4 regions of the Roseibium sp. ROS1 genome follow, and region 4 is predicted to be linked to each of the others. Evidence: predicted binding sites of a transcription regulator. Region 4 holds the regulator's gene; each other region holds the start of a gene.
The links. The regulator PhoB, encoded in region 4, activates phosphate uptake and scavenging genes when phosphate is short. The targets are predictions, from matches to a motif close to TGTCATNNANCTGTCAT.

Region 1 (5,391 bases), on a different contig from region 4:
CGGCGGAGGAATCTTTTTCGAAGGTCATCCCTTGCATATACGATAGATAGCACCCTATATAAATAAACATAGCTTGCTATATAATTAGGAGTTCGAAATGACATCACTCTGGACACGTCGTGCCATTCATCTGGCAGCACTTTCCTTCCTGACCGCCAACCTGGGAGTCTCCGCCATGGCGAGTGAAATTAACACCAACGCCCCGGTAACGCTGATCAATTCCTTCGAAGTTCCCGAAGACCGTCTTGCCGACGCTGTTCGCAGCTGGGAACAGGCGCGCGACTTCCTGAAAGAGCAGCCCGGCTACATCACCACGCGCCTGCACCAGTCCCTGTCTCCGCAGGCGAAGTTCCAGCTGGTCAACGTCGCGCTTTGGGAAAGTCCCGATGCCTATCAGGCCGCCATTCAGAAGCTCGGCAAAAGCGGCATCGTCGCGGAATTCAAGGGCATCAGCTTTCATGCCGCGCTCTACAACGTCATCCGGGAGGATGAATGATGGCGGCCTTGCCCGTAACCGGAAACAGGTTGCTGCACTGGACGATTGCCGCTCTTACCATCAGCGCCCTGGCTACCGGCTATGCCCTGACGAACAACGAACCGTTTTCGCCAAACCTTTTGAGGACCCATCTGGGACTTGGCTTGTCTGCGGGCCTGCTCGCTCTTGTCCGCACAATCTTTTGGCTGGCAAAGGGTGCCCCTCAACCGGTCTTCGCCGTTCATTCCGGGTTGCAGCAAGCTATCGGCAAGGGCGTCCACGCCGCCTTGCGCCTCGTACCGCTGCTGCTCCTGGTCAGCGGTATCGGCATGATCGTCATATCCGGTAGCCTTGAAAAGATTGCGAATGGCACATTGCCGGGACTTGCGGCTTTCGCCGGATTGCCACCGGCAGGCCTGCACCATGCCGCGGCGCTTTTGCTTGCAGCACTCATCGGACTGCACAGCCTTGCAGCCCTGTGGCACTGGAAAAGACGAAGTTTCACGGCTTGAGACTGGCAATGCAGAAAAGGAAAGGCCCGGCTGCATAATGCGGCCGGACCTTCGCTCAGGTCTTGGGAGGACCTTTGTCTGAAGTGCCTTAGTTCAGGCGGCTTGCCGGGCCGAGGTCGATCAACCGGGTTTCACCCGGTGCATCGTCGACACCGTCATTGTCGGTGACCAGGATCAGACGGCCGTCGGCGGTGATCGTCAGGCCTTCCGGCTTGTCGAGAACCCAGCCCTTGCCTTCGGCCAGAGCCGGCAGGAGATCCATGGCGTAACGCTTCTGGACCACCGGGAGCTCAGATCCGTAGGCAGCCGGGGTCACACCCTCCAGGGAGATCGTGGTGATCTGCTTGATGGCTGCGTCTTCACCACCCTTGTTATCGCGCTCCAGAATGGCGAACTTGCCGTCGCCCATGGAGACGATTTCCGACAGGCCGACCCAGCCGCCGGCTGCGCTCTTCGGCTTGTCGAGCGGATAGTGAACGAAGCCCCAGGACTTGTCGGCCGGGTTGTAGATGGCCAGCTTCACCATGCCCTTCGGGTCGTCTTTCCATTCACGCTGAACGGCGACGGCCACCAGCGTCTTGCCGTCCATTTCGAACTCGGCGACGCCTTCAAAGGAGAAACGTGCGGACTGGGCGTTCAGCTCTTCCGGAAGCGTGATTTCTTCCTGAACCTGACCGTCGGTGCCGACCTTCAGCAGCAGGTGCTGCAGTTCCTTGTCCGGATTGCCCTCGGAAGCCAGCCAGAAGCCGCCATCCTTGGAAACAGAGATGCCTTCCAGGTCCAGTTTTGCCTGCTTGCCACCCTGAACGGTTGCATAGGCAACGATTTTTGCCGGTTTGGAAGAGATGTCCAGCGTGTAGATGCGGGCGTCGTCATAGAAGCTGTCGCTGACGGCGTAGAGCTTGTTGCCGTCTTCCGGGTCTGCAGCCAGTGCGGACAGTGCGCCCCAGCCGATCGGCGCGCCTTTTTCCGGGTCGGTTTCGGACACGACCATCGGGTAGGACGGAGCTTCCGCACCAAACTTGTAGAGGGAGACCTGCGCGCGAACGTTGTCTTCCGCACTGTCGACCTCGTTGGCAACCACAAACAGGTCACGGCTCGGGATCGCAAGTGAGCCTTCCGGACCGACGTGGGTCGGCAGGAACTGGACGAATTCCGGCTCGGCACCGGTGTCCTTGTAGACAGCGACGAAGTTGCCGCGTTCGGAATTGACGAAGATCAGCTTTTCACCGCCGAATTCACCAACCGTCACACCTTCCGGCTCGGTGCCCTTCTTGGACGCGCGCTTGGCCGGATAGTGGCCGTTGGCCATGCCAAGATGTTCCATCTGGTTGCCGCTGTCGAACAGGATCTCGCCCTTGGTGTTCCAGATGGTGAAGCCGCGCGAACCGCCTTCGTAGTCGCCTTCGTTGGCGGTCACGAAACGCTCGTCGTCGATCCAGGCAACCGCATCCGGCTCACGCTTGACGTTTTCGGTCGAACCGGAAGCATCGCTCATGCGCGCCTTGGAAACCGGAATGTTTTCAGCCGAAGCCGTACCGGCGGAGAAATGGCTGACAACTTCACCGGAGGCCAGATCGACCACGGCGATATGGTTGTTTTCCTGCAGCGTGACGACAACCTGGTTCTGGGAGTTGATCGAAACGAACTCCGGCTCCGGATCGGTCGGCGCAATTTCGGCAAGACCCGTCAGGTCGACAATGCGGACCGCGTCGCAGTTGGTCGGCGTGCCGGTTTCGTCCAGATCGAAGATCGCCAGATGGCCGGCCGGCATTTGCGGGATCACGCCGTCGTTCAGATCTTCGTCGCGCTCGTTCTCGATGGCGATCGCAACGAACTTGCCGTCCGGAGAGATGGCAACGCTGTCCGGCTGACCCTTGGCATCGCACTTCGCGGTGATGCCAAGACCATCGAGAGCGATCACGGCCAGATGGCCGGACGCATTGACGTAGTCTTCGGACGTGTTGACGCCGGCATAGGCGAATGTTTCGCCGACGGCGACCGAAGTAGGCTCACCACCAAGGGCGGTGCGGCCCATCGGCTGCAGGTTCAGCGGGTTGGCCGCATTGACGAAAACAATGGCTTCGCCCGGGCTGTCGGTGAAGACGAGCGTGCGGCCGTCCTTCGTGGCGTAGATGATTTCGGCAACGGTTTCGGTGGCCTGATCCACGCCTTCCGGCAGGGTCTTGTAGACCGGGAATGTGTTGATACGCTCGAAATACTCTGCCTGTGCTGCCGACACGGCGCCAAGGCCGAACAGGACTGAAAGGCTGACACCTTTTAAAAAGCGCCCACGAAGGTCCGCCATTGCACTCGCTCCCACAAAATATCGGGTTGATGGTGCGCGCAAGCTAGTGGCCCTGATTACAATATCGGTGACAGTTGCATGAAGCTTTCATGACAACACCCAGCAAGCCTTGAATTTGCATTTCGAACACTTACATCATATCAAGGCTGGGCGGTGATCTCCGCCACCTCCATCTTCCAAACTTTCCCGCATTTGTGCCTCCGGCGCATTTTTCATCGGATTTTCCAATGCAGATCGGTTTTGTCCGCTCCGCCATTGTGCTGGGGCTTCTCGCTGCTGTCGGTCCATTTGCCATCGACCTCTATCTGCCCGCCATGCCGGAAATCGTGCAGGCATTGCAGACGGACGACGCTGCGGTTCATATGACCTTCACGGTCTATTTCATCGCTTTCGGGTTAGCCCAGTTGATCTACGGTCCGCTGGCAGACCGGTTTGGACGCAAGCTGCCCGCCTTCCTGGGCCTGATCGTCTTCCTCATCGGATCGGTCATGTGCGCGACTGCGGTCGACGTTTCAGCCCTGACATTCGGCCGTTTCGTGCAGGCGCTTGGTGCCGGCGCGCCGATGGTCATCGTGCGGGCCGTGGTCCGCGACCTCCACACCGGACCAAAGGCGACCAGGCTGATGGCTCTGGTGATGCTGGTCTTCAGCGTTTCGCCGATGCTGGCACCGCTCGCCGGCAGCCTGATCATCCAGTTCGGCAGTTGGCGCCTGATCTTTGTGGCCCTGGGCGTGATTTCCCTTCTCGCCATGCTGCAAATGGCCTTCCTGCTGCCCGAAACGCTACCGGCCGAGCGCCGAGGCAAGATCGACCCGACAGCAATGCTGCGCAGCGCCATCTACCTGATGCGTGACAGCAGGTTCATGGGTCTGACGCTGATCGGTGGCTTCTCGCTGGCGAGTTTCTTCGTCTTCATCGCCGCAGCGCCGCTGGTCTACATGACCCAGTACCAGTTGACGCCGACAGCCTTCAGCCTTGTTTTCGCGCTGAACGCGATCGGCTTCTTTGCGTCTTCCCAGTTTGCCGCCTCGCTTGGTGAGCGCTTCGGCATGGGCAGAGTGGCATTGAGGGCCGTCAGCGGATTTGCGGCAGCCAACGTCCTGCTGGTCATTCTTGTGTGGAGCGGCATCGACGACCTGCCGGTTCTGATGGCGCTCTTCTTCATCGGCAACACCTGCCTCGGCCAGGTCATTGCTCCGGTGATGGTCATGGCGCTGGAAGAACATGGCGAACATGCCGGCATGGCATCCTCCCTTGGGGGCACCTTCCAGATGGTTGCCGGTGGCGTGATGATCCTCGTCTGCAGCCCGTTCTTCGACCGGACAGCTTTGCCATTGGTTGGCGCGGTTGCCGCCTGTGCGCTCATCGCCCTGGTCATCGCACTGCTGACCCTGCGCACGTCGCGCGAAGGCCAGGCAGTCGCCTGACGCGACAACCTTGAAACCAGTCCGCCGGAGAAACGTTACACGCGCTCTTCGGCGGACTGCCCGATTTGATCGAGTTTCTTCTGCAGGGACAAACGGTCAAGCGAAGACATCGGCAGACTCACGAAAACCGAGATCCGGTTGCTGAGCATCCGGAAGGCATCGTTGAATGCGACAGCCCTTTCGCTATCGCTTCCGGAAACGGCTGCGGGATCCGGCAGGCCCCAATGGGCTGACATCGGCTGGCCAGGCCAGACAGGGCAGGTTTCCTGCGCCGCATTGTCACAAACGGTAAAGACGAAATCCATGACCGGGGCATCCGGCGCAGCGAATTCGGCCCAGTCCTTCGAGCGCAGCTCATCCGTCTTGAAATTGAGTTTGCTGAGCAAGGCAAGTGCTTCCGGACGCACCGCTCCAGCCGGTTGTGACCCGGCAGAAAACGCCCTGAAGCGGCCCTGCCCCTCCCGGCTCAGGATCGCCTCCGCCATGATCGACCGGGCGGAATTGCCAGTGCACAGGAAAAGCACGTTGTAGACATCGCCGGACATTTGATCCCCCTCAACCTCAACAGGTCTCTCCGCAGGCGATCGTCTCGATGACCTGCGCACAAAGTTCCGGATGACCACCACAGCAATCGGCCATCAGAAACGTCAGCAACTCGCTTATGCCGTC
Region 2 (5,391 bases), on a different contig from region 4:
TCCCAGCACAGGGCAACCTTTCCGGCAGCTCTCAGCTGATCGAATTCGGCGCGCGAAAGCGTGTCGTGATCCTCAGCCTCGACATCGGCCTGCCGGGTGATCGCTCTCCGGGCGAAGCTGACGTCCGTCCGGCCCGCCAGACGGGCCTTGAGCGCGGCCATCAATGTGTCCTTGCCGGCCCCGCTCGGCCCAACCACGAGCACCATGCGGCCGGGGCCGAGTTTTTCTGTCATGTCGGACGCAGCCTCAGGCAACCCGTTTGCCCTCGCGCCAGACACCGCGCACGATCGGGATGTCACCAACCATTTTCACCTGGATGAGATCGGCCCTGAGGCCGGGTTCCAGGGTGCCGCGGTCTTGCAGGCCAATGGCCTTCGCGGGCGTCGCCGTGACCATGGCGACTGCCTGTGGCAGGGCAATCGCCTCGACCTCTGCAGCCAGCTGGAACGCAGCCTGCAGCAGCGAAATCGGCACATAGTCCGAGGAGAGCACATCCAGAACGCCCGCTTCGGCAAGCGCCTTCGCCGAGATATTGCCGGAATGGGATCCACCGCGCACGACGTTCGGCGCCCCCATCAGAACAGCCATACCGGCTTCGTGCGAAGCCTTGGCGGCTTCCAGTGTGGTTGGAAACTCGGCGATTTTCGTCTGCAGTGAAATCGCCTCTTCCACATGGGCGGTGGTGGCGTCGTCGTGGCTGGCGATGGCGATGCCGCGCGATTGGGCGATGGCCGAGAGATGCTTGCGGTTTTCAGGGGCAAGACTGCTGGCGCGCGCCTGGCGCTTGCGGATGAAATCGTCCATCTGGGCGTCGGTGAAGCCCTTCTTGCCCTGATAGTAGATCTTGTAGGCATCCATCGACACGAACTGGCGCTGGCCGGGGGTGTGGTCCATCAGCGAGATCAGGCGGATGCTGTCGTCGTCCTCGAACACCTTGAAGGCGCTGAGCACGTCGGGTGCAGACACTTCGCAGCGCAGGTGGATGAAATGGTCTGCGCGCAGGCGGTTTTCCCGCTGGCCGGTTTCAATGGCATCCGCAAGCGCGCGCATATCCGAATAGCCAAGGTCCGCGTCTTCATCCATGCCGACGCGCAGCGCATCGAACACGGTGGTGATGCCGGAACACGCGATCTGGGCGTCGTGGGCCTGCACGGCGGAAACCGGGCTCCAGCGCACCTTGGGACGCGGCGCATAGTGGGTTTCGAGGTGGTCGGTATGCAGTTCGACCAGGCCTGGCAGCAGGTAGTCGCCTTCGCAATCATGCCCGTCGACCTCGGTCGGCGACCCGATGCCGGAAATCAGACCGGCATCATCGACCGTCAGGGAACCGTCGAACACTTCGCCTGCGAGAACCAGACTGGCATTCTTGAAGACTTTGGGATGCTTGCTCATGCAGATTCCTCTTGGGAAAGACGCTCGGCCTGGCTGAGCGCGTCGGCGGGAGCGACGCTGCCGGTCAGCTGAAAGACGGTATGGACCTGGAAAGGCGCGCCGCGTTCGGCTTCGGTGTAGAGCGCAACGTGGCGGCACAGCCGCTTCTTGCCGATGACATCCGCAAAGTGGTCCTGGGCGGCATTTGCCATCCGCTCCATGTCGCTGTTGTCTTCCAGTTTGTTGGAAAGGGTCAGGTGGAAGCGGAATTCATCGAAGATATAGGGATAGCCCCACCTGACGAGATAGGTGTCATGCCTTTCCGACAGTCCGCTCTTGCGGCGGCGCTCAAGATCCGCCTCGGACAGTGGTGCGCGGAACGGCTCGAAGCGACGCACGCACAGGCCGGCGAAGGCGCGCAGGGCCGGCTCTTCTGCCTCAGGGGTCAGCGCCAGAAAGCGGCCGAGCCTGTTCACGCCGAGCGCTTCTATCTCGTAAGGGGCGATTTCTGCCGCAAAGGCTGCGCAGGCGTCCAGCAGTGCTGCCTCGGTCTGATCGGCTGCGAGAGAAAACGGGGCTTTCAACGTCCCGTGAAATCCATAGCGCCGGGGGTCGGTCGTCAACTCCTGGAAGCGTGCCGATGTCATGCCGGGCAGCTCCGGTTGCGGAAGGGCCGTGCCGGAAAAGGGATCGCGCCCGAGCCAGGAATTTCCGAGCTGCATCAGGCGGTCGTCGGCATCGGCGGCGAAATAGAGGGCGTAGCGCATGAAGAAAATCGCGATTTTGAAATGTGGTTTGGCCGGGATGTGGCAGGGCCACATCCTTCAACTTTCTGAGGGAGTGACCTAAAGGCGGGCGGTGACTTTTCTGTGACAGTTTCCGCCCGTCTGCAAGCCTTTCCTCATCTCGTGGCTCAGGCGGCTGCCTCCGCGCTGAAACCGGTCACGTCGATGATGCGGTCGGCGATCTGCTCCCGGACGTCCTGGTCGTGAAGAATGCCCACCATGGCAACGCCCTGGGTTTTCTTTTCTTCCACCAGACGGACGACCACGGCCCGGTTGGCAGCGTCGAGAGAGGCGGTTGGCTCGTCCAGCAGCAGGATCGGATAATGGGCAATGAACCCCCTGGCGATGTTCACGCGCTGCTGCTCGCCGCCGGAGAACGTGGCGGGCGGCAGCGTCCACAGGCGCTCGGGCACATTCAGCCGCGACAGCAGGGAGCGGGCCTTGTCGACGCCCTCCTCCTCGCTGGTGCCCTGGGCGATAAGAGGCTCGGCGACGACGTCTTCGGCCGAAACACGCGGGATGGTGCGCAGGAACTGGCTGACATAGCCGATCGTGTCTTCACGCAGTCGCAGAACCTTGCGCGGCTCGGCCCCGGCAATGTTCACGATTTCATCGCCAACCGTCACCAGGATCTGACCCTCGTCACAGCGGTAGTTGCCGTAGATCATCTTGAGGATCGAGCTCTTGCCGGCACCGGAGGGGCCGCCAAGGACGACACATTCGCCGGAATTCACCGAGAATTCGACCTTCTCGACCACGGGAATGACGGTTCCGCCCTGCAGGTGCATGATGAAGGACTTGCCGACGTTGTTGAGATAGAGGCGTACGGGCATTTCGGTCCTCATACCTGGAGAATGGAAGAAACAAGCAGCTGGGTATAGGGCTCGCGCGGATCGTCGAGCACCTGGTCCGTCAGGCCGCTTTCGATGACGTTGCCGTGGCGCATCACCATGATCCGGTGCGACAGCAGCCGGGCGACCGCAAGGTCGTGGGTGACGATGACCACGGAAAGTCCGAGATCGGCCACCAGGCGGCGCAAGAGGTCGAGAAGACGTGCCTGCACGGAGACGTCCAGACCGCCGGTCGGCTCGTCCATGAAGACCAGCCGTGGTCTCGTGACGAGGTTGCGGGCGATCTGCAGGCGCTGGCGCATGCCGCCGGAGAAGGAGCGCGGATCGTCATCGATCCGGTCGCTGTCGATTTCCACCCGTCCCAGCCAGTCGTCGGCGGTGGAGCGGATGTTGCCGTAGTGGCGCTCGCCAACCGCCATCAGCCTTTCGCCGACGTTGGCGCCTGCGGAAACGTTCATGCGCAGGCCGTCCGCAGCATTCTGGTGCACGAACCCCCAGTCGGTGCGCATCAGCAGGCGGCGCTCGGCCTCGGTCAGCTGATAGAGGTTGCGCATGGTGCCGTCGCGCATGCGGTATTCGATGGCTCCGGCCGTCGGCGCGAGACGTGTCGACAGGCAGTTGAGCAACGTGGTCTTGCCGGAGCCGCTTTCGCCGACGATGGCAAGCACCTCACCGGGCCAGAGATCGAAGGAGACATCGGCGCAGCCGATGCGGTCGCCATAGTAGCGGGTGACGTTATGAACCTGCAGCAGCGGGTCCGCGGAGGGAAAGGCGTTCATCGGGCGGTCTCCTCTGCCTGGGTGGCGCCGAACTGGTGTGCCGCCGGATCGGCCGCCATCGGGCCGAGATGGCCGTCCGCGCGCCGTTCCTCGCAATAGTCGCTGTCGGAGCAGACGAACATGCGTCCGCCCTTGTCATCCAGGATCACCTCGTCGAGATAGACATTCTCCGCACCGCACAGGCCGCAGGGCTTGTCGAACTTCTGCACCTCGAAAGGATAGTCCTCGAAGTCGAGGCTCTTCACCTTGGTGTAGGGCGGAATGGCGTAGATGCGTTTCTCACGTCCGGCACCGTAAAGCTGAAGCGCCGCCATCTGGTCGATCTTCGGGTTGTCGAACTTCGGCGTTGGCGAAGGATCCATCACGTAGCGATCGTTGACCTTCACCGGATAGGCGTAGGTCGTGGCGATATGGCCGTTCTTGGCGATGTCCTCGTAAAGCTTCACATGCATGAGGCCGTAATCCTCGAGCGCATGCATCTTCCGGGTCTCTGTTTCGCGTGGCTCCAGGAAGCGCAGGGGCTCGGGGATCGGCACCTGGAAGACGATGATCTGGTCTTCGCGCATGGCCTTTTCCGGAATCCGGTGGCGGGTCTGGATGACGCTTGCCTCCGACGTCTCGTAGGTCGTGCGCACGCCGGCGGTCTTTTCAAAGAAACCGCGCAGGGAAACCGCGTTGGTGGTGTCGTCGGAGCCCTGGTCGATCATCTTCAGGCAATCGTCCTTGCCCAGAATTGCCGCCGTGACCTGCACCCCGCCGGTGCCCCAGCCATAAGGCATCGGCATTTCGCGCGAGGCGAAAGGCACCTGGTAACCCGGTATCGCGATGCCCTTCAGGATTGCCCGGCGGATCATGCGCTTGGTCTGCTCGTCCAGATAGGCGAAGTTGTATTCGCCCTGTTCGAAAATCTGAGCCGTGTCGTTCATTGCGCAGCACTCCGTTCCCTGAGTATCCGGCGATAGTGGTCGAGGCGCATGTCCAGCGTTCCGGTGTGCAGCTCGAACAGGTGATTGTCGTTGTCGTAAAAGTAGATGGACCTGCCTTCACCTTCGACGCGGGCGCGCGGAGGCTTGACTTCCAGGCCAAGGCGCTCGACGGCTGCCAGCTTCGTGTCGAAGTCTTCCTCTTCGATCTTGAAAGCCACGTGATTGTAGGTGCGCTCGTTCAGGGCCTCGCCCTGCATGATCGCGATCCAGACGTCACCGACCAGAAAGAACTTTTCCTGGGAGAGGGAAAAGGTGGCCTCTTCACTGGAGTAGACTTCCCGGGCCCCGAGTACCGTCGTCAGCAGGTTCGTCATCCTTTCGAGATCACTGACGATGAACGTCATATGACTAAGTCCGCTGCTCATTCCGCCGCCTCCTGGGCAGTGCTGCCCTCTTCTTCTTCCTGGCGGCGTTTTTCGAACCATTCGCCGCGCATCCGGCGCACCAGATCGAGTTCGGCCTGGAAATCGACGTAATGCGGCAGCTTCAGGTGTTCGACGAAACCGGTCGCCTGGATGTTGTCTGAATGGGACAGGACGAATTCGACATCCTGAGCCGGGGCGGACTGTTCCTCGCCCAGTTCCTGCCACCGCATGGAACGGTCGACCATGGCCATGGA
Region 3 (5,391 bases), on a different contig from region 4:
CGAATCCGGCGACGCGTTCTAGAAGCGCCGCCGGCCCGGCTGATGACGGGCACGATGTCTCGCTCCCCGAGCATCGTGCCCGTTCTCATTTCCAGGCCGGAAAAGACCGTTTAGGGTGTGGCCCGTTACCTGATTTGTCGCTCATTCCGGAAGACCCTACCGCGTGACCACCACCCTCATCGTTCTCGCCCACCCTGCTCAGACTTCCTTCAACGCTGCCTGGGCGCGCGCAACCGAAGCCGCGTGCCTAGCTGAAGGCGATGAGGTGCTTTGGTCAGACCTCTACCAGCTTGGCTTTGATCCGGCGGAGCGCGCAGCGCACTACGCAGAGGAGATCGTCACCGAACCTTACGACGTTCTGAAAACACAGGAAGCGGCCTCGAAAACCGGAAACCTTCCGTCGGTCATTACGGAAGAAGTCGAGAAGCTGCGCCAGGCGGACCGGATCGTGTTTCATTTTCCGGTGTGGTGGTTCGCCCCACCTGCCATCCTGAAGGGCTGGTGCGAGCGCGTTCTGGCCAACGGCGGCCTGCACGATACTTCCAACCGTTTCGATACCGGCCATTTCAGGAACAAGCCGGTTCTTTTCTGCGTCACGACCGGATCCAAGGCGAGCGAAAGTGCCCACAACGGCAAGGAAGGCGACATTCAGATGCTGCTTTGGCCACTCGCCTACACACTGCGCTATCTGGGTTTCGATGTTCTGGTTCCCAGGATCGTCCACGGTGTTCACGGTTATCACAAGGGTGCGGCAAAGGAAGACCTGGAAACGCGACTTCGAAACGAGATCGAAGGCCACCGGGAGACGATCGCAAGGTTCGCAAGGCTGCCGAAGATCAGCTTCAATGCCGACAGCGAATTCGACCGCGCCGGCACCCTTAGCCCGGGCGCGCCATCTCACAGCCACTTCATCCGGCACGACCCCTGATTTTGCGGCAACCGGAAAAAACGAGACCGGATTTGTCCGCCCCCACTCCTCTTTTTCCTCTATCTGCCGGATGACGCTACCGCTTTTTCGGATAGAATGCCGGTAATCTTACATTTACCCAGCGGGGATTCGATGCGCCTCCTTTCTGCATTCGTCTTTGGTTTTGTTCTTCTGTCCGCACCTTCTGCCTGGAGTGCAAGCTGCGGCAATGGCCCGGGTGGTTTTGAAGCCTGGAAACAGTCGTTCATTGCGAATTCCCAAAGCTACGGCCTTAAGAAAAGGGTCGTTGAATCGTCCCTCAAGAACGTGAAATACAACAAGAAGGTGGTCTCGCTCGACCGGAACCAGAAATCCTTCAAGCTCAGCTTCAACCAGTTCTATGCCAAGCGGGTCAACAACGCGATGATCCGGCGGGGCAAGCAGCTCGGCAAGACCTACGCCCGCATCTTCCGTGGCATCGAAAAGAAATACGGCGTCCCGGCGCCTGTACTGCTGGCGATCTGGGGGCTTGAAACCAACTACGGCAGCTTCTCCGGCAACATGCCGGTCCTGCAATCCCTTGCCACGCTGGCCTATGATTGCCGCCGGTCCGATTTCTTCACCGCCGAACTGGTCGCCGCGCTCAAGATCGTGCAGGGCCGTGACATGCAGCCGGCCGAAATGAAGGGTGCCTGGGCCGGCGAACTCGGCCAGACCCAGTTTCTCGCCACCAGCTATGTCCGTTATGCGGTCGATTATGACCGCGACGGCCGCAAGGACCTGATCCGCTCCATTCCCGATGTGCTGGCTTCCACCGCAAATTATCTTGCCCAGAAAGGCTGGCGCCGCGGCCAGGGCTGGGGCCCGGGCACTGCCAATTACAACGTTCTCAAGCAATGGAACAAGGCCAGTGTCTACGTGGAAACGATCTCGGTCATGGCAGGCCAGATCAGCGAGTAGACCCCGCTCGACGCCCCATAAACCTGCTTGACAAAACTGACGATCCGGGCAGCAATTTGCGTCATACGGTTGTAATCCTTGCGGATCAAAACCGTATGCCGCGGAAACATGCCGCCCGGCGGGCACCGGCAGCTGTCGGTCCGGCTCGCGCTGTTCCGCAAGGCTAAACAACACCAATCGCCGAGCGACCGAACAGGAGCCATTCCATGTCCAGTATCAAAGACTTTTCGATTTCACGGCGCACCCTTTTGATGGGCGCGGCGGCAACTGGCTTCACGGCAGCTCTGCACCCCTATTCGGTTCTGGCCAAGGAAGGTACGGCTCACCTTCGCCTGATGGAGACCACGGACCTCCATGTCCATGTTTTCCCTTACGACTATTACAGCGACAAACCTGTCGACACCGCCGGTCTCGCCCGGACAGCCACACTGATCCGCGATATACGGAACGAGGCGACAAACTCGGTTCTGGTCGACAATGGCGACTTTCTGCAAGGCAACCCGATGGGGGACTATGTCGCCTATGAACGCGGCATGAGCGAAGGCGACCTGCACCCAGTCATCAAGGGCATGAACGTCCTTGAATTCGACGCGGCAACACTCGGCAACCACGAATTCAATTACGGTCTGGACTTCATGATGAAGGTGCTGGCCGGGGCCAATTTCCCCGTTGTCTGCGCCAATCTTGTCAAGGGCAGCACGCTGGCCGGTAACCCGCGAGACGACGCCCTTTTCCTGAAGCCCTATGTGATCGTTGAAAAGCAGGTCACCGACGGTGCCGGCAAGTCCTATCCGATCAAGATCGGCTTCATCGGCTTCGTGCCACCGCAGATCATGAACTGGGACCGCCGCCACCTGGAAGGCAACGCCAATGCGCGTGACATTATCGAAACCGCCAAGGCCTTCGTCCCGGAAATGCGCGAACAGGGCTGCGACCTTGTAATCGCCCTCTCCCACTCGGGGATTGATGCCAACGATTATTCCGAAGGCATGGAAAACGCCTCCCTGCACCTTGCCGGAGTGGACGGGATCGACGCCGTCTTTACCGGTCACCAGCATCTGGTCTTCCCCGGTCCCCAGTATGAGGGACTGCCGGGTATCGACAGCGAGAAAGGCACGTTGTTCGGCAAGCCTGCCGCGATGGGCGGTTTCTGGGGATCGCATCTGGGCGTCATCGACCTGATGATCGAGCGCGACGGCAACGGCTGGCGTGTCGCCAATTTCATGACCGAAGCACGCCCGATCTACGAAAAAGAAGGTCGAACGGTGACACCTCTGGCGGAAAGCCAGCAGGATGTACTCGATGCGGTGAAGGAAGATCACGAGGCAACCCTTGCCTATGTCCGCCGCCCCGTCGGCAAGACGTCGGCTCCCTTGCATTCCTATTTCGCCCTCGTGGCCGACGACCCGAGCGTCCAGATCGTTTCAAAGGCGCAGATCTGGTACATCGAACAGATGCTGAAGGGTACGGAATGGGAAGGCCTGCCGGTTCTTTCCGCAGCAGCGCCTTTCAAGGCCGGCGGTCGTGGCGGCCCGGACTACTACACCGATGTTCCGGTCGGCGATGTCGCCATCAAGAACGTGGCCGATCTCTACCTGTATCCGAACACCATTCGCGCGGTCGCCATCAAGGGCAGCACGGTGAAGGAATGGCTGGAACGTTCAGCCGGAATTTTCCAGGAAGTCGAGCCGGGCAAGGCCGACCAGAAACTGATCAACCCGGAGTTTCCAAGCTATAATTTCGATGTGATCGACGGTGTTACCTACCAGATAGACCTGAGCCAGCCATCGAAATACGACGCGAAAGGCGAAGTCCTCAATCCGGACGCCAGCCGCATCGTGAACCTGCAGTTCAACGGCGCACCGCTTGATCATGAAGCAACCTTCGTGGTCGCGACCAACAATTACCGTGCAGGTGGCGGCGGCAATTTCCCCGGCATCAGCGACGACGTTGTCGTTTTCATCGGCCCGGACACCAATCGCGACGTCCTGGTGCGCTACATTGTCGAACAGGGCACGATCAACCCTTCGGCAGATGCCAACTGGTCGTTCAAACCGATGCCGGATACCAGCGTCCTGTTCGAAACCGGCCCGGGTGGCACGGAACACGCCGCCTCCGTGGAAGGTGTCCGGATCGAACCGGCAGGCGACGGTGCAGATGGTTTTGCCCGGTACCGGATCACGCTTTGAACGGTCTCGACTTTCGCAAGCCTGCTTGAACGAGCAGGCTCCCCCAAAAACTTATCCTGAGCAAGCGCATAGCGCTGTCTCGAAGGATGGGCCGCATGCTTGTGAGCGTGCTGCCCAACCTTCGAGGCGGACCTGACGGTCCTCCTCAGGGTGAGGCATGCGGAAGGTCGGCATGGGAAAGCAGTCAACAGACATAAAAAAACCTTCCCACGAGGGGAAGGTCTTGAAAGTCGTTACGGATCTGCCGTCTGTGCGGCAAACCGGCCGTTTTCTGGAAATCAGTCGTCGCGATACACTTTTTCCCGACGCTCGTGGGCTTCCTGAGCCTCGATCGACAAAGTCGCGATCGGGCGCGCCTCGAGGCGCCGAAGAGAGATCGGCTCGCCGGTCTCTTCGCAATAGCCATAGCTTCCGTCTGTAATGCGTTCCAAGGCATCATCGATCTTCGAGATCAGTTTCCGCTGACGGTCCCTGGCGCGAAGTTCAATGGACCGATCCGTTTCGGACGACGCACGGTCGGCAAAGTCAGGATGGTTCTGGCTTTCCTCCTGAAGATTGGCGAGGGTTTCCTTGCTTTCCTTCAGGATCTCTTCTTTCCACACAAGCAGCTTGTTCCGAAAGTACTCGCGCTGCCTGTCATTCATGAACGGCTCGTCTTCCGAGGGTCGATATTCAGACTCAATTTCAACCGTCATCGATAGCTCCGGATTACCGTTATGCCGGGCGCAATATATAGGCGGTTCCGCCAGCGGACAACGGTTCATTTGCTAAAAATGGCGTCAAGGAAAGTTTATACCTTTCAAGACGTTGCGTAAATTTTGAACACTAAGCCGACAAATTTTATCGATTTGTGTGCACGCTCAATCCTGGAATCGGCCGAGCTTTGCAAGCTCGACTTTGACCCGCAATTCGATCTCCTCGAGCACCGAATCAACCTCAGGATCACCACTCGACTGGCGTTTGGAAACCTGCCTGGCGAGCAGCTCCAGCCGGTCCTCCGACACGTGTCCGGCAAGCAGATCCGCCCGCACCGACTCCAGTGTGTCCAGCAGATTGTGCCCGTGCTTGGTAGCACGGGATCGGCGCTCGGCGCGGTCGTCAACCTCCTGCAGGGCCAGCAAGGCATCCATGCCCTGAATGGACGCACCGCCCGCGGTCTGGGAAGACTGTGAAACCTCACCCCCAAGGTCCGGTGCGAACTGGTCGCCGTTTGAAGAAACGCTCTTCTTGGCGCCTCGTCCCTGAACGCCGGAAATGGGTTTATTGCCTGTAATACGCATGATCGATCTTCCAGTCGGACTGACGGCAATTCTGGCGCATGGAGTGGCTCTGCCC
Region 4 (5,391 bases):
GGCACGACGGTAACCTTCGAGCTGATCGCCTCATCCCGTGTCGACGGCTACCTGAAGGGCCGCGTCAAGCGCGAGGATCTTGCCGAAGACAAGAACCTGGATGCCGCACACCTGGATCTGGCTGACCAGATGCAGTCCGCCGGCATTCTGGAGAAGCGCTTCAACTGGGCCTTCATCACCGGAACCGATGCTTCCGACAGCCGTCCGGAGCAGGCCGGCATCGGGGCGTCCATGATCGGGTCGCTGTTCATGATGCTGGTGGTGCTGTTCCTGTCGCTGCCGATCGGCGTGGCCGCTTCCATCTACCTGGAAGAGTTCGCTCCGCAGAACAAGTTCACAGATCTGATCGAGGTGAATATCTCCAACCTGGCCGCCGTTCCGTCCATCGTGTTCGGTATTCTCGGTCTGGCGGTGTTCATCCAGTTCATGCATCTGCCGCAATCCGCACCGCTGGTCGGTGGCCTGGTGCTGACGCTGATGACACTTCCGACGATCATCATCTCCACCCGCGCCTCCTTGAAGGCCGTTCCGCCGAGCATCCGCGATGCGGCCCTTGGCATTGGCGCCTCCAAGATGCAGTCGATCTTCCACCATGTCCTGCCGCTGGCCATGCCGGGCATTCTGACCGGCACGATCATCGGTCTGGCACAGGCGCTTGGGGAAACCGCTCCGCTGCTCCTGATCGGGATGGTCGGTTTCATCGCCTCCAATTTCCCGGACGGTGTGGCTGCCGGTTTCTTCTCTCCGAACTCGGCCATGCCGGCCCAGATCTACGAGTGGGCGAAACGTGCTGACCCGGCCTTCTATGAACGCGCTTGGGGCGGGATCATCGTGCTGCTGGTCTTCCTCATGACCATGAACATTATCGCTATCATCCTGCGCCGCAGGTTTGAACGCCGCTGGTAAGGATTGCTCCGATGAACGAGATGCCGAATTTTGAACAGGCGAAAACCATGACCGACAGCAAAATTTCCGCGAACAAGGTGCAGGTCTATTATGGCGATACCCACGCCATCAAGGACGTGGACATCGAGATCCAGCCGCGGTCCGTGACTGCCTTCATCGGTCCCTCCGGATGTGGCAAGTCGACGTTCCTGCGGACGATCAACCGCATGAACGACACCATCGATATCTGCCGTGTGGAAGGGTCGATCAAGATCGACGGTGAGGACATCTACGATCCCAAGGTCGATCCCGTACAGCTGCGCGCCAAGGTTGGCATGGTTTTCCAGAAGCCGAACCCGTTTCCCAAGTCGATCTACGACAACATTGCGTACGGTCCGCGGATCCATGGTCTGGCCCGCAACAAGTCCGAGCTTGATGAAATCGTTGCCTCCAGCCTGCAGAAGGCCGGGCTTTGGGAAGAAGTCAAGAACCGTCTGGACGAGCCGGGCACCGGCATGTCGGGCGGTCAGCAGCAGCGTCTGTGCATTGCCCGTGCGATTGCCGTCAGCCCGGAAGTGATCCTGATGGACGAACCGTGCTCGGCGCTCGACCCCATCGCGACCGCGAAGGTGGAAGAGCTGATCGACGAACTGCGGGAAAACTTCACCATCGTGATCGTGACCCACTCGATGCAGCAGGCTGCCCGTGTGTCTCAGCGTACCGCGTTCTTCCACCTGGGTATTTTGGTTGAAGAAGGTCTGACGGAGGACATCTTTACCAATCCGAAGGACAAGCGTACGCAGGACTATATTACGGGCCGCTTCGGCTAAGCATTTTTTAGGTTTCTGAAGGGGACACAGGATGTCTGAACATACAGTCTCGGCTTACGATGACGAACTGACGGCCATGGCCGGCAAGGTTGCCGAAATGGGTGGTATTGCCGAAAAGGCTTTCGCCGATGCGGTGTCCGCGCTGGTGTCGCAGGATCTGGAGCTTGCCAAGGCGACGATCAAGGGCGATGTCCGTCTGGACAGCCTTTACAACGAACTTGAAGTGAAGCTGATCGAGCTGATCGTCCGCCGCCAGCCGATGGGGCAGGACCTGCGTGAAATCACTGCCGCAACGCGCATTGCCAATGACTTGGAGCGTGTTGGCGATCTTGCCAAGAACGTTGCCAAGCGCGTCATCGCCATCGACAGCGACTTGCAGTCCAAGAAGCTCGCGATCGGTGTGGAGCACATGACGGAACTCGCTCTTTCGCAGCTCAAGCAGGTGCTGGATGCCTACGCCCGCAAGGATGCGGAAGCCGCCCGCCGGGTTCAGGAAGCTGACGCCGAAGTCGACGCGATCTACACATCGATCTTCCGCGAGCTCCTGACCTACATGATGGAAGACCCGCGGGTCATTACCCAGTGCGTCCATCTCTTGTTCTGCGCAAAGAACATCGAGCGCATCGGCGATCACGCGACGAACATCGCCGAGAACGTCTACTACATGGTCACTGGCGAGCGTTTGCCGGAAGACCGGGCAAAGGTCGACGAAACAGGCGCGGTCTGACCCGCCGGTAATCGTCGGATTTGCAGAAGATCTTAACGGCCGGCGCTTCGGCGCCGGTTGCGGTAATTGGAGCGAGATGTATGCCGAAGGTGCTCATCGTTGAAGACGAAGAACCGCTCAGCCTTCTATTGAGATACAATTTGGAAGCGGAAGGGTACTCGGTCGAGTCCTGTGTCCGGGGTGACGAGGCGGAAATCCGCCTGCGGGAAAGCCTGCCGGATCTGTTGCTGCTCGACTGGATGCTGCCGGGCCTGTCCGGAATTGAACTGTGCCGCCGCCTGCGGGCGCGCGAAGACACCGAGCGCCTGCCGGTCATCATGCTGACGGCACGCGGTGAGGAAGCAGAGCGCATCCGCGGCCTGTCGACCGGTGCCGACGACTACGTGGTCAAGCCCTTCTCGGTACCGGAATTGATGGCCCGCGTGCGCGCCATCCTGCGCCGGGCAAGTCCGGAAGTGGTGTCCAGCATGTTGCGATCCGGCGATATCGAACTGGATCGCGAAACGCACCGCGTTCGCCGCAACACCAAGGAAATACACCTGGGGCCGACGGAATTCCGCCTGCTGGAATTCCTGATGACATCGCCTGGCCGTGTCTTCTCCCGCGAACAACTGCTGGATGGGGTCTGGGGTCACGATGTCTACGTGGACGAACGCACTGTCGATGTTCACGTCGGTCGCTTGCGCAAGGCTCTGAACAAGGGCAAGGCGAAGGATCCTATCCGTACCGTCCGTGGTGCCGGATACGCCTTCAATGACCAGTTCACCTCTGCCACTGCCTGAGCGCAACTTGCAGAATGGAATTAAGGAGCCCGCTTTCAAGCGGGCTTTTTGTTTCTCAGCGGTTATGTGCCTTTCGCGGAACAAGGTTCTCTTCTGCGACCACCCCATCAGATGTGTCGGTGTCGGGGCTGATCCTGCGGTCCCTGTCGTGGCGGAGCGGTCAAACAAGGTTTGATTTGATGGAACGGAAACGACATGGATCGGTGCCAAGAACAAGCCGTGGGAGGTCACTGGTCGGGGTCGGGCATCTGGTCAATGGAAGGCCCAAACAAAAAAAAGCCCGCCAGATGGCGGGCTTTCTCATGAATTGGTTAGGTGCGAGGCTATCAGCCTGCCTGAGCCATCGTCTTGCGATCGCGGCGGCGGTCGGCGACCGGCTGATACGCGATCTTGCAGTGATGAGCGCAGTAGGGGACGCCGGCATCGGACTGGCGGCCGCAGAAGTAGAAGTCGTCGGTCGCCGGGTCGCCAATCGGCCATTTGCAGGTCCGCTCGGTCAGCGTCAGGATGGTTGCGCGCTGCGAGATCGGAACGAGCTCTGCAATCGGCTCTACGCGCGGCTTGGCGGCCACCACTGGTGCAGGCGAGATGTCTGCTTTAAGGGCCGTCGCGCCGATCGACTGCGGATGTGACGTCGTCGGTTTCTTCGGCGCTGCACCCGTTGCAGGAGCTGCGGTGCGCGGCCGGCGCGGCTTGGCGCTTGAAGAGGTGGACTTGGCGCGGCCGGACAGGCCAAGGCGGTGCACCTTGCCGATCACGGCGTTACGGGTAACACCACCCAGTTCGCCTGCGATCTGGCTTGCGCTCAAGCCGTCGCCCCAAAGCTTTTTGAGAAGCTCAACTCGTTCGTTTGTCCAACTCATTGCCGCACCCTTTAGTTTGACCGTCCTGCGGCCATTAACCCCGTGTTAAGCATGCGCAAGCACGCTTAATGCTGGCAGATCTAGTGCCTCTTGGTGATTTGCCTCACGAGATCTCGTGTCTGATTGCTGAGAGGTTACAATAACGTTAATTTGTCAGGCAACCACTCGACCCAAACCAGTTGGGGATGAAACGACTTTTCCCCAATTATGGCGAGGTCATTGAGAATTTTATGAAATCCGCCCTCTGCGGCACATGAAATGTCTTGTGCGCCATTTCCATTGACAGTGCATGGTACCGGCAGTGTATAAGAAAGCCGCTGCGTGCCGCCTCATCGGGGCGGCACGTTGCGTTTTGGCCCTTCGGCATCTTTTCAAGGTGACGGCCCGGCGTCGGGGCGACGCAGGGACAGCAGGGGCGTTTAAAGGAGACAAACGAGGTTATGTCCGCGACTGCACTATTCGGAAATTACGCAAGATCGAACCTGTCTTTCGATCATGGGGAAGGCGTCTGGCTGGTTACCACCGATGGCCGACGATTCCTCGATTGCGGTTCCGGCATCGCGGTCAACGCACTCGGTCATGCCCATCCGCATTTGGTCAAGGCGTTGCAGGATCAGGCAGCCAAGCTGTGGCATACCTCCAACCTGCACCAGATCCCGGATGGCGAACGGCTGGCGCAGCGCCTGTGCGCGGAAACCTTTGCCGACAAGGTGCTGTTCGTGAATTCCGGCGCGGAAGCGATGGAAGCTGCCATCAAATGCGCGCGCCGTTATCATTATGACAACGGCAACCCCGAGCGGTTCCACATCGTGACCTTCGAAGGCGCTTTCCATGGCCGGACCATCGCGACCATCGCGGCTGGCGGCCAGGCGAAATATCTTGAGGGCTTCGGCCCGAAGGCTCCCGGTTTCGATCAGGTGCCGGCAGGAGACCTGGATGCGCTGAAAGATGCCATCGGTCCGCAAACGGCCGCAATCGCGATCGAGCCCGTGCAGGGCGAGGGCGGTATCCGCGAAATTCCGACCGATTTCCTGCGTGCGCTGCGCAAGATCTGTGATGACAACGGCATTCTGCTGATCTTCGACGAGATCCAGACCGGTGTCGGACGGACCGGCAAGCTGTTCGCTCACCAGTGGACGGGCGTGGAACCGGACCTGATGGCAATCGCCAAGGGTATCGGCGGCGGGTTCCCGATGGGCGCATGTCTTGCAACGGCAGAAACGGCAGCGGCGCTGTCCCCCGGGACCCACGGCACCACCTTTGGCGGCAATCCGCTGGCCATGGCAGTCGGCAATGCCGTTCTG

Region 1: ACYQ6M_RS25600 (esterase-like activity of phytase family protein) is a predicted target of PhoB. The motif match lies at 3,374-3,390, and genes of this name have one in related genera.
Region 2: ACYQ6M_RS24460 (DUF1045 domain-containing protein) is a predicted target of PhoB. The motif match lies at 2,230-2,246, and genes of this name have one in related genera.
Region 3: ACYQ6M_RS05920 (bifunctional 2',3'-cyclic-nucleotide 2'-phosphodiesterase/3'-nucleotidase) is a predicted target of PhoB. The motif match lies at 1,927-1,943, and genes of this name have one in related genera.

What each region holds. Positions count from the first base shown of each region.
Region 1 is NZ_BAAGIG010000004.1:592,772-598,162, reverse strand. Features, by position in the region: gene ACYQ6M_RS25615 (MarR family winged helix-turn-helix transcriptional regulator) at 1-28, opposite strand, end outside; gene ACYQ6M_RS25610 (antibiotic biosynthesis monooxygenase family protein) at 98-496, shown strand; gene ACYQ6M_RS25605 (cytochrome b/b6 domain-containing protein) at 493-987, shown strand; gene ACYQ6M_RS25600 (esterase-like activity of phytase family protein) at 1,076-3,295, opposite strand; gene ACYQ6M_RS25595 (multidrug effflux MFS transporter) at 3,523-4,722, shown strand; gene ACYQ6M_RS25590 (arsenate reductase ArsC) at 4,758-5,267, opposite strand; gene ACYQ6M_RS25585 (ArsR/SmtB family transcription factor) at 5,284-5,391, opposite strand, start outside.
Region 2 is NZ_BAAGIG010000004.1:366,311-371,701, forward strand. Features, by position in the region: gene phnN (phosphonate metabolism protein/1,5-bisphosphokinase (PRPP-forming) PhnN) at 1-233, opposite strand, end outside; gene ACYQ6M_RS24455 (alpha-D-ribose 1-methylphosphonate 5-triphosphate diphosphatase) at 247-1,392, opposite strand; gene ACYQ6M_RS24460 (DUF1045 domain-containing protein) at 1,389-2,138, opposite strand; gene phnL (phosphonate C-P lyase system protein PhnL) at 2,285-2,989, opposite strand; gene phnK (phosphonate C-P lyase system protein PhnK) at 2,998-3,786, opposite strand; gene ACYQ6M_RS24475 (alpha-D-ribose 1-methylphosphonate 5-phosphate C-P-lyase PhnJ) at 3,783-4,712, opposite strand; gene fosX (FosX/FosE/FosI family fosfomycin resistance hydrolase) at 4,709-5,137, opposite strand; gene ACYQ6M_RS24485 (carbon-phosphorus lyase complex subunit) at 5,134-5,391, opposite strand, start outside.
Region 3 is NZ_BAAGIG010000001.1:1,310,760-1,316,150, reverse strand. Features, by position in the region: gene ACYQ6M_RS05930 (NAD(P)H-dependent oxidoreductase) at 164-928, shown strand; gene ACYQ6M_RS05925 (lytic murein transglycosylase) at 1,061-1,867, shown strand; gene ACYQ6M_RS05920 (bifunctional 2',3'-cyclic-nucleotide 2'-phosphodiesterase/3'-nucleotidase) at 2,074-4,056, shown strand; gene dksA (RNA polymerase-binding protein DksA) at 4,335-4,751, opposite strand; gene ACYQ6M_RS05910 (flagellar assembly protein FliX) at 4,917-5,336, opposite strand.
Region 4 is NZ_BAAGIG010000003.1:493,402-498,792, reverse strand. Features, by position in the region: gene pstA (phosphate ABC transporter permease PstA) at 1-906, shown strand, start outside; gene pstB (phosphate ABC transporter ATP-binding protein PstB) at 954-1,715, shown strand; gene phoU (phosphate signaling complex protein PhoU) at 1,747-2,442, shown strand; gene phoB (phosphate regulon transcriptional regulator PhoB) at 2,523-3,224, shown strand; gene ACYQ6M_RS18410 (GcrA family cell cycle regulator) at 3,551-4,087, opposite strand; gene ACYQ6M_RS18405 (acetylornithine transaminase) at 4,528-5,391, shown strand, end outside.